DNA from 2 places in the Streptomyces huasconensis genome. Region 2 is predicted to be linked to the other one. Evidence: predicted binding sites of a transcription regulator. Region 2 holds the regulator's gene; the other holds the start of a gene.
The links. Region 2 encodes HrcA, which represses chaperone genes, less so after heat shock. Its sites were predicted from a motif close to TTNGCACTCNGNNNNNCNGAGTGCNAA; they were not measured.
Positions count from the first base shown of each region.

Region 1: a site for HrcA is predicted at 3,457-3,483, ahead of groL (chaperonin GroEL). Genes of this name have one in related genera too.

Region 1 is NZ_CP086119.1:3,657,496-3,662,551, forward strand. It holds gene J2N69_RS16585 (hypothetical protein) at 1-857, shown strand, start outside; gene J2N69_RS16590 (Uma2 family endonuclease) at 917-1,600, shown strand; gene groL (chaperonin GroEL) at 1,702-3,327, opposite strand; gene J2N69_RS16600 (cold-shock protein) at 3,658-3,861, opposite strand; gene J2N69_RS16605 (ubiquitin-like small modifier protein 1) at 4,304-4,579, opposite strand; gene thrC (threonine synthase) at 4,693-5,056, opposite strand, start outside.
Region 2 is NZ_CP086119.1:2,563,715-2,568,770, reverse strand. It holds gene hemW (radical SAM family heme chaperone HemW) at 1-172, shown strand, start outside; gene J2N69_RS11610 (DUF3097 domain-containing protein) at 249-1,067, opposite strand; gene J2N69_RS11605 (MBL fold metallo-hydrolase) at 1,103-1,864, opposite strand; gene hrcA (heat-inducible transcriptional repressor HrcA) at 2,072-3,088, shown strand; gene dnaJ (molecular chaperone DnaJ) at 3,089-4,228, shown strand; gene J2N69_RS11590 (nitronate monooxygenase) at 4,471-5,056, shown strand, end outside.

The DNA of each region.
Region 1 (5,056 bases), 1.1 Mb from region 2:
GCTCCACGCACGCGACCCCGCACCCGTCTCCGCACCCCATGGCGAGTCCGGGCTACGGCAAGCGTTCGACGCCCGGCCAACCCCCGCGCACCAACCCCGACTTCGCCCACCTCCCGCCCCGCGAGGCGGCCATCGCCGCGTACATCGACCGGCTCCCGGACGGCGCGGACATCTCCGTGAAGACGCTGGCCAAGGAGCTGCCGTACGGACAGTGCGCCCTGCGCACGGCGCTGAACAGAATCCAGGCGGCGGGCCACCTGCGGCGCGGCCGGGAACACGTGCGCGGCACGGGCAGCGCCCGCTGGATCACCCGAACGTGGTTCTCCCGCATCGCGAGGGACGACGCGTGGTGGACGGCGTTCACGCGGGGCGGCGTACCGGGGGAGGGTGAGCCGGACCGGCCCCGGCAACGGCCGACCCGCAGCCGCGCCTTCATCCTGCTGGCGGCGCTCGGTAGGACCGCGCCCGCGCTGTCCCTCTCGTACCTCGACTGCGTACGCCTCGAACCGCAGGTCACGCAGTGGTTCGAGCGCGGCGCCACCGAACCGGACATCGTGCGCGCCCTCACCGCGGGCCTCCCCACGCCCATCCACAGCCCCGCGGCCGTGGTCCGCAGCCGCCTGACCTCCAAGCTGCCCCCGGAGCCCCCACCGCCCCGCCCCGCCCTCCGCATCCTGGAATGCACCCGCTGCGGCGCCCCCGGCCGCCCCGAGGCCCTCCCGGGCGGCACCTGCGGCCCCTGCCGAGGCGAACCGACGCCCACCACGGCAGCGGTCCTCCTCCCAGAGGCCGTCCGCGCCCACGTGACGGCGCTCCGCACCGCCGCCAACTCTCCACACGCAAGGGCACACGCATGAACGCTGCAACGGTCCGACGACATGGGTCCGGGGCACGATGGAAGGGAGGAGGCACCACCATGACCCCTGGCACCGATGAACGCCCGCAGATGTCCGTCGAAGACTTCGAGGAGCTGGTACGCCGAGCCCCGGAAACCGTCCGGAACAGGCTGGAGTTCTATGGCGGCAGGCTGCGCTTGAAGCACGGCCCGATCGATGTCGAGGACTTCGAGGAACTGGCTCGTGTGGCCCCGGAGACGGTCACGCTCGAACTGATCAACGGAAAGCTAGAGGTCAAACCCGTGCCGGACCAGCTCCACGGGGCCATCGTCATGTGGCTGCTTCGGCAGTGTATGCAGCAGCGTCCCGAGCTGGCGCTCTACCCCCAACAGGGTCTCAGGGTCCCGACATACCGCAATGGGCGGGCCAGGGCCGACGGCGCCCTCGCCCCGTTGGACCACTTCATCGACCAGGAGGGCGAATGGGCCTCTCCGGAGGGCGTCCTCATGGCCGTCGAAGTCACCTCGCACGACAACGACACGGACCGGCGTGACCGCCTGGAGAAAGGACGGGCCTACGCCTACGTGGGCATCCCCGTCTACCTCCTCATCGACCGGGACAACGACACCCTGGTCGTCCACAGCGCCCCGCAGAACGGCGTCTACCAAAACCGCCGCCCGTACCACTACGGCTCCACGGTCCGTCTCCCCTCCCCCGTGGCCATCACCCTGGAAACCGAGAAGCTGAAGGACTACGTCACCTGACCATGACGGAAGCCGGAAACGCCCGAGGGCGGCCCCCCTTCCTGAGAAGAGGTGCCGCCCTCGGGACGCGAACGTCAGGACAGTGATCAACCAGAGGTCGATCAGAAGTCCATGTCACCGCCCGGCATGCCGCCCGGAGCGCCCGCCGCGGCGGCCTTCTCCGGCTTGTCGGCGATGACGGCCTCGGTGGTGAGGAACAGCGCGGCGATGGACGCGGCGTTCTGCAGAGCGGAGCGCGTGACCTTCGCCGGGTCGAGGATGCCCTCGGCGATCATGTCGACGTACTCACCGGTCGCGGCGTTGAGGCCGTGGCCGACGGTGAGGTTGCGCACCTTCTCGACGACGACGCCACCCTCAAGGCCGGCGTTGACGGCGATCTGCTTCAGCGGGGCCTCCAGGGCCAGCTTCACAGCGGCGGCACCGGTGGCCTCGTCGCCCTCCAGCTCCAGCTTCTCGAAGACCGCGGAGGCCTGGATGAGAGCCACGCCACCACCGGCGACGATGCCCTCCTCGACGGCCGCCTTCGCGTTGCGAACGGCGTCCTCGATGCGGTGCTTGCGCTCCTTCAGCTCGACCTCGGTCGCGGCACCGGCCTTGATGACGGCCACGCCGCCCGCGAGCTTCGCCAGGCGCTCCTGGAGCTTCTCGCGGTCGTAGTCGGAGTCGCTGTTCTCGATCTCGGCGCGGATCTGGTTGACGCGGCCCTGGACCTGGTCGCTGTCACCGGCGCCGTCGACGATGGTCGTCTCGTCCTTGGTGATGACGACCTTGCGGGCGCGGCCGAGCAGGTCGAGACCGGCGTTCTCCAGCTTGAGGCCGACCTCCTCGGAGATGACGGTGCCACCGGTGAGGATGGCGATGTCGCCGAGCATGGCCTTGCGGCGATCACCGAAGCCCGGAGCCTTGACGGCGACGGACTTGAAGGTGCCACGGATCTTGTTGACGACCAGCGTGGACAGGGCCTCGCCCTCGACGTCCTCCGCGATGATCAGCAGCGGCTTGCCCGACTGCATGACCTTCTCCAGCAGCGGAAGGAGGTCCTTCACGTTGGAGATCTTGGAGTTGACGATCAGGATGTACGGGTCGTCGAGCGACGCCTCCATACGCTCCATGTCGGTGGCGAAGTACGCCGAGATGTAGCCCTTGTCGAAGCGCATACCCTCGGTGAGCTCCAGCTCCAGACCGAAGGTCTGGGACTCCTCGACGGTGATGACGCCTTCCTTGCCGACCTTGTCCATGGCCTCGGCGATCAGCTCGCCGATCTGGGTGTCGGCGGCGGAGATGGAGGCCGTCGAAGCGATCTGCTCCTTGGTCTCGACATCCTTCGCCTGCTCAAGGAGGGCGCCGGAGACGGCCTCGACGGCCTTCTCGATGCCGCGCTTGAGGGCCATCGGGTTGGCACCGGCGGCCACGTTGCGCAGACCCTCGCGCACCAGGGCCTGGGCCAGGACGGTCGCGGTCGTCGTGCCGTCACCGGCGACGTCGTCCGTCTTCTTCGCGACCTCCTTGACCAGCTCGGCGCCGATCTTCTCGTACGGGTCCTCGAGCTCGATCTCCTTGGCGATGGACACACCATCGTTGGTGATCGTGGGGGCGCCCCACTTCTTCTCGAGGACGACGTTGCGACCCTTGGGGCCCAGGGTCACCTTGACGGCGTCGGCGAGCTGGTTCATGCCGCGCTCGAGGCCGCGCCGTGCCTCCTCGTCGAACGCGATGATCTTGGCCATGTGAAGTGGTCCTCCCGGACAGGGGTGGAAACGCAAACGGACCGTGCTGGTGCCCGCGACGGACGGACTGCGCACCGTGTGGTTCCTTGCCCCACGCGGCCCGCGGACCTCACCGACCCGATCCAAGTTCTGTCACTCTCACTGGGAGAGTGCTAAGCCCAATGATTAGCACTCGACCCCTGCGAGTGCAAGCGCCTCTCGCGGATCCGGGGGCGCGCGATCCGGACCCACCGTCCCTACCCGCGGGCGCGCGGGCGCACACGAGGGGCCCGTACCCCCATGGGATACGAGCCCCTCGCGATGCTTGCTTCGGTGGTCGATCGCGCCGAGCTAGACGGCGAGCTTGACCATGTCCGCCTGCGGACCCTTCTGGCCCTGCGAGATCTCGAACTCGACTCGCTGACCTTCTTCAAGGGTGCGGTAACCGTCCATCTGGATCGCGCTGTAGTGGACGAAAACATCCGCACCACCGTCGACCGCGATGAAGCCGTACCCCTTCTCCGCGTTGAACCACTTGACGGTGCCCTGAGCCATGCCTAACTCCCCTATTACTGGCCCTTGCACAGGACCGCACTTCGCGGACCCGGGTCAGACCTCACCCCCCATTGGTTGGGGGTGTGCGCCGGAACGCGTCGACCGCCGCTGAATGTATCTGCCCAACTGCCCTCTGCAACAGGTCAATCGGACGAGAATTCTGGGCATGCCGGATCGGCGATATGCGGAGAGTTCGTCATGATCCAGGGCAAGTCGGGCCCGGCAAATGCCACGAAAGGCTCAAAGGGGCGGCTCGCTTTGGCTGCTTCTTGTCGGCTCCCGGCCGACTTCGTATATGCGCTCGACACAAACGGCGAAACAGCATTCCCAACTGTATCGCGATCAACCATGCAGAATTGCCCCCTCCGTTTGTCAGCGGAGAGGGCAATTCGGGTTACGCAGAGAAGTTGCAGAAACGGATCACCAGCGGATCGTCAACGGCTCAGCCGCCGGCGACCGCCGGGATGATCGACACGCCCGCGCCGTCCGGCGTGGCCGTCTCCAGGCCCTGCTCGAACCGGACGTCGTCGTCATTGACGTACACGTTCACGAAGCGGCGCAGCTTGCCCTGGTCGTCCAGGACGCGGGCGGCGATGCCGGTGTGGTTCTTCTCCAGATCGGCGATGACCTCACCGAGGGTCGCCCCCTCGGCGACGACCTCGGCCTGCCCGCCGGTGTAGGTGCGAAGGATGGTGGGAATCCGGACATTGACGCTCATGGGGTTCACCTTCGAGATACGGGAGTGGGCGCCCCTGAAAGGGGCGCGGGGAACTGCGCGAGGACGGACCACGGCCGGCGGTCGGCCGCGGACATCAGCCTCTGCGGCGAGGACTAACCGGCCAGGCCCGCGGAGCGAAACGCCTCAAGGCTGGGCTTGATCGTCGCGGTGGCCTGCGAAGTCTCAGCGACAGCGTCCAGCGTCTTCAGGCCATCCCCCGTGTTCAGCACCACCGTGGTGAGCGCCGGGTCGATGAGCCCCGCCTCGATCAGCTTCTTCGCGACGCCCACCGTCACACCCCCGGCGGTCTCCGCGAAGATGCCCTCCGTCCGCGCGAGCAGCTTGATCGCGTCGACGACCTGCGCATCGTTCACGTCCTCCACCGCCCCGCCCGTACGGCGCGCGATGTCCAGCACGTACGGTCCGTCGGCGGGGTTGCCGATGGCCAGCGACTTGGCGATGGTGTTCGGCTTCTGG
Region 2 (5,056 bases):
GCTGGTGGACGGCTGCCCGCTGACGCTGCTGAAGGAGGCCGGGCTCGCCGCGGCGCGCAAGGCGCGGGACGAGGGGTTGCTGGAGGCGGCGCCGTACGCGGCGGGGCGGGCGGTGCTGACGTTGCGGGGGCGGTTGCTGGCGGACGCGGTGGTGCGGGGGCTGGTGGATTAGTGGCGCCGGGGGCTGGGGCCAGGGGTACGCGGCCGGGGGTGGGCCCGTGCCGCCCGGCTGCCCGCCAGTTCCTCCGCTACGGATGCGTCACGAAGTCGATCAGTTCTTCCACTCTGCCCAGCAGCTCCGGCTGGAGATCCTTGTAGCTGCGTACCGAGCCGAGGATGCGCTGCCACGCCGCCCCCGTGTTCTCCGGCCAGCCCAGTGCCCGGCACACGCCCGTCTTCCAGTCCTGCCCCCGCGGCACCCGGGGCCACGCCTCGATGCCCACCGAGGACGGCTTCACCGCCTCCCACACGTCGATGTAGGGGTGGCCGACGACCAGGGCGTGGTCGCCGGTGACCTCCGCCGCGATGCGGGACTCCTTGGAGCCGGGGACGAGGTGGTCCACGAGGACGCCGAGCCGCGCGTCGGGGCCGGGGGCGAACTCCGCGACGATCGCCGGGAGGTCGTCGATCCCCTCCAGGTACTCGACGACGACGCCCTCGATGCGCAGGTCGTCGCCCCAGACCCGCTCGACCAGTTCGGCGTCGTGGCGGCCCTCGACGTAGATGCGTCCCGCGCGGGCGACCCTGGCCCGCGCGCCGGGAACGGCCACCGAACCGGAGGCGGTGCGCGAGGGACGTACCGGCGCCGCGCCCGCGGCCGGGCGGACCAGCGTCACCGTCCTGCCCTCCAGGAGGAACCCCCGCGGCTCCATCGGGAAGACGCGGTGCTTGCCGAAGCGGTCCTCCAGGGTCACCGTCGGGCCCTGCGCGGTCTTCTCGCAGCGGATCACCGCCCCGCAGAAACCGGTGCTCAGCTCCTCCACCACGAGGCCGGCGTCCGCCGCCACCTCCGGGACGGGCTTCGGCTTCTTCCACGGCGGGGTGAGATCGGCGGAGTACTGGCGCATTCCGCCGACGATAGGAAGAGCGGGCGGGACCGCCGCTACGACACGCCGGAACGTGCCGCCAGTGTGGCGCGCTGCGCACGGACAAAAGCCGCATCCACCACCGCACCGTGCCCCGGCACGTACCGCGCGTCCTCGCCGCCCAGCTCCAGGAGCCGGTCCAGCGCCGCCGGCCACCGCGAGGGCACCGCGTCCGGACCGGCCTGCGGTTCGCCCGACTCCTCGACGAGGTCGCCGCAGAAGACGATCTCCCGCCCGCCGTCCGCACCGCCCCCGTCGTCCCCGCCGGGCACCAGGACCGCCAGGTCATGGCCCGAGTGGCCGGGGCCGACGTTCGCGAGGAGGACCTGGACGCCGCCGCCGAGGTCGAGCGTCCACTCCCCGCACACCAGGTGGTGGGGGTGGACCAGGAGATCGACCGCCTCCGCCGCCGCCCGCCGCTCCAGGCCGTGCCGCACCGCGTCCGCGCACAGCTCCTCGCCGCCCTTGCCGAGAACCGTGTCGATGCCCACCGCCCCGTACACCTCCACGCCCGCGAAGGCCGCGGCCCCGAGGACATGGTCGAAGTGCGGATGCGTCAACGCGAGATGCGTCACGCGACGACCGCCGCCGAGCAGCTCCCTGGCCCGCGTCCGCAGCGCCGCGCCCTCGGCCAGGCTCGCCCCGGCATCGATCATCAGGGCCGCCTCGTCACCGACGACGAGCCCCGCCGTGCAGTCCCACACCGGCAGGCGGCACCGTCCCACGCGCGGTGCGAGCCGCTCCCAGCCCGCCGCTTCCCATGCCGGCTCCACGTCCATACGGTGACGCTAACCGCTGCGGCGGCTCGTGGCATGACCAACCGGGCTCCGGGCACGCGCAACGGGGTGCGGGTCCGGCCTTGCCGGGTCCGTACCCGACGCCCGTACACTGACCCTTTGACAGGCTGGCACTCACCCGCGTTGAGTGCCAGGCAGCGGTCCACGCAGGGGATCACCGCGACGGACGACGTTTGGGAGGTGTGCGCGATGCTCAGTGAACGCAGGCTCGAAGTGCTGCGCGCCATCGTCCACGACTATGTCGGGACGGAGGAGCCGGTCGGCTCCAAGGCGCTCACCGAGCGGCACCGTCTCGGCGTCTCTCCCGCCACGGTGCGCAACGACATGGCGGCGCTGGAGGAGGAGGGGTTCATCGCCCAGCCCCACACCAGCGCGGGGCGCATCCCGACGGACAAGGGCTACCGCCTGTTCGTCGACAAGCTCGCCGGGGTCAAGCCGATGACCGCCCCCGAGCGGCGCGCCATCCAGAACTTCCTCGACGGCGCCGTCGACCTCGACGACGTCGTGGGGCGCACGGTGCGGCTGCTCGCGCAGCTCACCCGGCAGGTCGCCGTCGTGCAGTACCCCTCGCTGACGCGGTCGACCGTGCGGCACGTGGAGCTGCTCTCGCTCGCTCCCGCGCGCCTCATGCTCGTCCTGATCACCGACACCGGCCGGGTCGAGCAGCGCATGATCGACTGCCCGGCGCCCTTCGGGGAGTCGTCGCTCGCGGACCTGCGGGCGCGGCTCAACAGCAGGGTCGCGGGCCGTCGCTTCGCGGACGTCCCGCAGCTGGTGCAGGACCTGCCCGAGGCCTTCGAGGCCGAGGACCGCGGCACCGTCTCGACGGTGCTCTCCACCCTCCTCGAGACACTCGTCGAGGAGACCGAGGAGCGGCTGATGATCGGCGGCACCGCCAATCTCACCCGCTTCGGGCATGACTTTCCCCTCACGATCCGCCCCGTTCTCGAGGCCCTTGAGGAGCAGGTCGTGCTCCTCAAGTTGCTTGGCGAGGCGACGGATTCGGGCATGACCGTACGGATCGGTCACGAGAACGCCCATGAGGGCCTCAGCTCCACCTCCGTGGTCTCGGTCGGCTACGGTTCGGGCAGCGAGGCAGTCGCCAAACTAGGCGTGGTCGGACCGACCCGCATGGACTATCCGGGAACGATGGGAGCAGTACGCGCAGTGGCACGTTACGTCGGACAGATCCTGGCGGAGTCGTAAGTGGCCACGGACTACTACGCCGTACTCGGCGTGCGCCGCGACGCTTCCCAGGACGAGATCAAGAAGGCCTTCCGGAGGCTGGCGCGTGAGCTTCACCCGGATGTGAATCCGGACCCGAAGACTCAGGAGCGCTTCAAGGAGATCAACGCCGCCTACGAGGTGTTGTCGGACCCGCAGAAGAAGCAGGTCTACGACCTCGGCGGCGACCCGCTGTCCCAGGCGGGCGGCGGCGGTGGCGCGGGCGGTTTCGGGGCCGGTGGCTTCGGCAACTTCTCCGACATCATGGACGCGTTCTTCGGGACGGCGTCGCAGCGGGGGCCGCGTTCGCGTACGCGCCGCGGCCAGGACGCGATGATCCGCCTGGAGATCGACCTCGACGAGGCGGCCTTCGGGACGACCAAGGACATCCAGGTCGACACGGCCGTCGTCTGTACGACCTGCAGCGGTGAGGGTGCCGCGCCGGGGACCTCCGCGCAGACGTGTGACATGTGCCGCGGCCGCGGCGAGGTGTCGCAGGTCACGCGGTCCTTCCTCGGGCAGGTCATGACCTCGCGGCCGTGCCCGCAGTGCCAGGGCTTCGGCACGGTCGTGCCGACGCCGTGCCCCGAGTGCGCCGGTGACGGCCGCATCCGGTCGCGGCGGACGCTGACCGTGAAGATCCCCGCCGGTGTCGACAACGGCACGCGGATTCAGCTCGCGGGTGAGGGCGAGGTCGGGCCCGGTGGCGGCCCCGCCGGTGACCTGTACGTGGAGATCCACGAGTTGCCGCACGCGGTGTTCCAGCGGCGCGGCGACGACCTGCACTGCACGGTCACCATTCCGATGACCGCGGCGGCGCTCGGCACGAAGGTGCCGTTGGAGACGCTGGACGGTCTTGAGGAGATCGACATCCGGCCGGGCACGCAGTCCGGTCAGTCGGTGCCGCTGCATGGGCGTGGTGTCACGCATCTGCGGGGTGGTGGGCGTGGTGACCTCATCGTGCACGTGGAGGTTCTGACCCCGACCAAGCTCGATGCCGAGCAGGAGCGGTTGCTGAGGGAGCTGGCGCAGCTGCGGGGCGAGGAGCGGCCTACGGGGCAGTTTCAGCCGGGGCAGCAGGGGTTGTTCTCTCGGTTGAAGGATGCGTTTAACGGGCGGTAGCGCCTTGAGCGGTTGTTGCGCCCCCGGGGCGGGTCTTCCCGTGCCGGGGGCGCTCTGTTTTTGGCCGCGGGTTGTGTGTGGTTGGTCGCGCAGTTCCCGCGCCCCTGAAGGGGCGCGGGGAACTGCGCGACCAGCCCGGGACGGTCTGCAGGCGCCGGCGGGCGGTCGTGGGCACGCGAGGTGGCGTGCGCCGGTGCGGGGTGCGATTCGGTGCGGTTCAAAGAGCGTGGGACGATGCGGGTATGTCCTCCGTGCTCAGCGATCTCTGCCGCCATCCGATCGTGCAGGCCCCCATGGCGGGCGGCGCGTCCTGTCCGCAGTTGGCCGCGGCCGTCTGTGAGGCCGGCGCCCTGGGGTATCTCGCCGCCGGGTACAAGACCGCCGACGGGATGTACCAGGAGATCAAGCAGCTGCGGGGCCTGACCTCGCGGCCCTTCGGCGTCAACCTCTTCATGCCGCAGCCCGACACCGCGGACGCCGCCGCGGTCGACGTCTACCGCAGCCAGCTCGCCGGTGAGGCCACCTGGTACGAGACGCAGCTCGGCGACCCGGACAGCGGGCGCGACGACGGGTACGACGCCAAGCTCGCGATCCTGCTCGACGACCCGGTGCCGGTCGTCTCCTTCACCTTCGGGTGCCCCACGCGTGACGTGCTCGACTCCTTCGCGCGGGTCGGCACCGTCACCGTCGTCACCGTCACCACGCCCGAAGAGGCACAGGCCGCCCAGTGGGCCGGTGCCGACGCCGTGTGCGTGCAGGGCATCGAGGCGGGGGGGCACCAGGGCACCCACCGCGACAACCCCGAGGCCGACGGCGCCGGGATCGGGC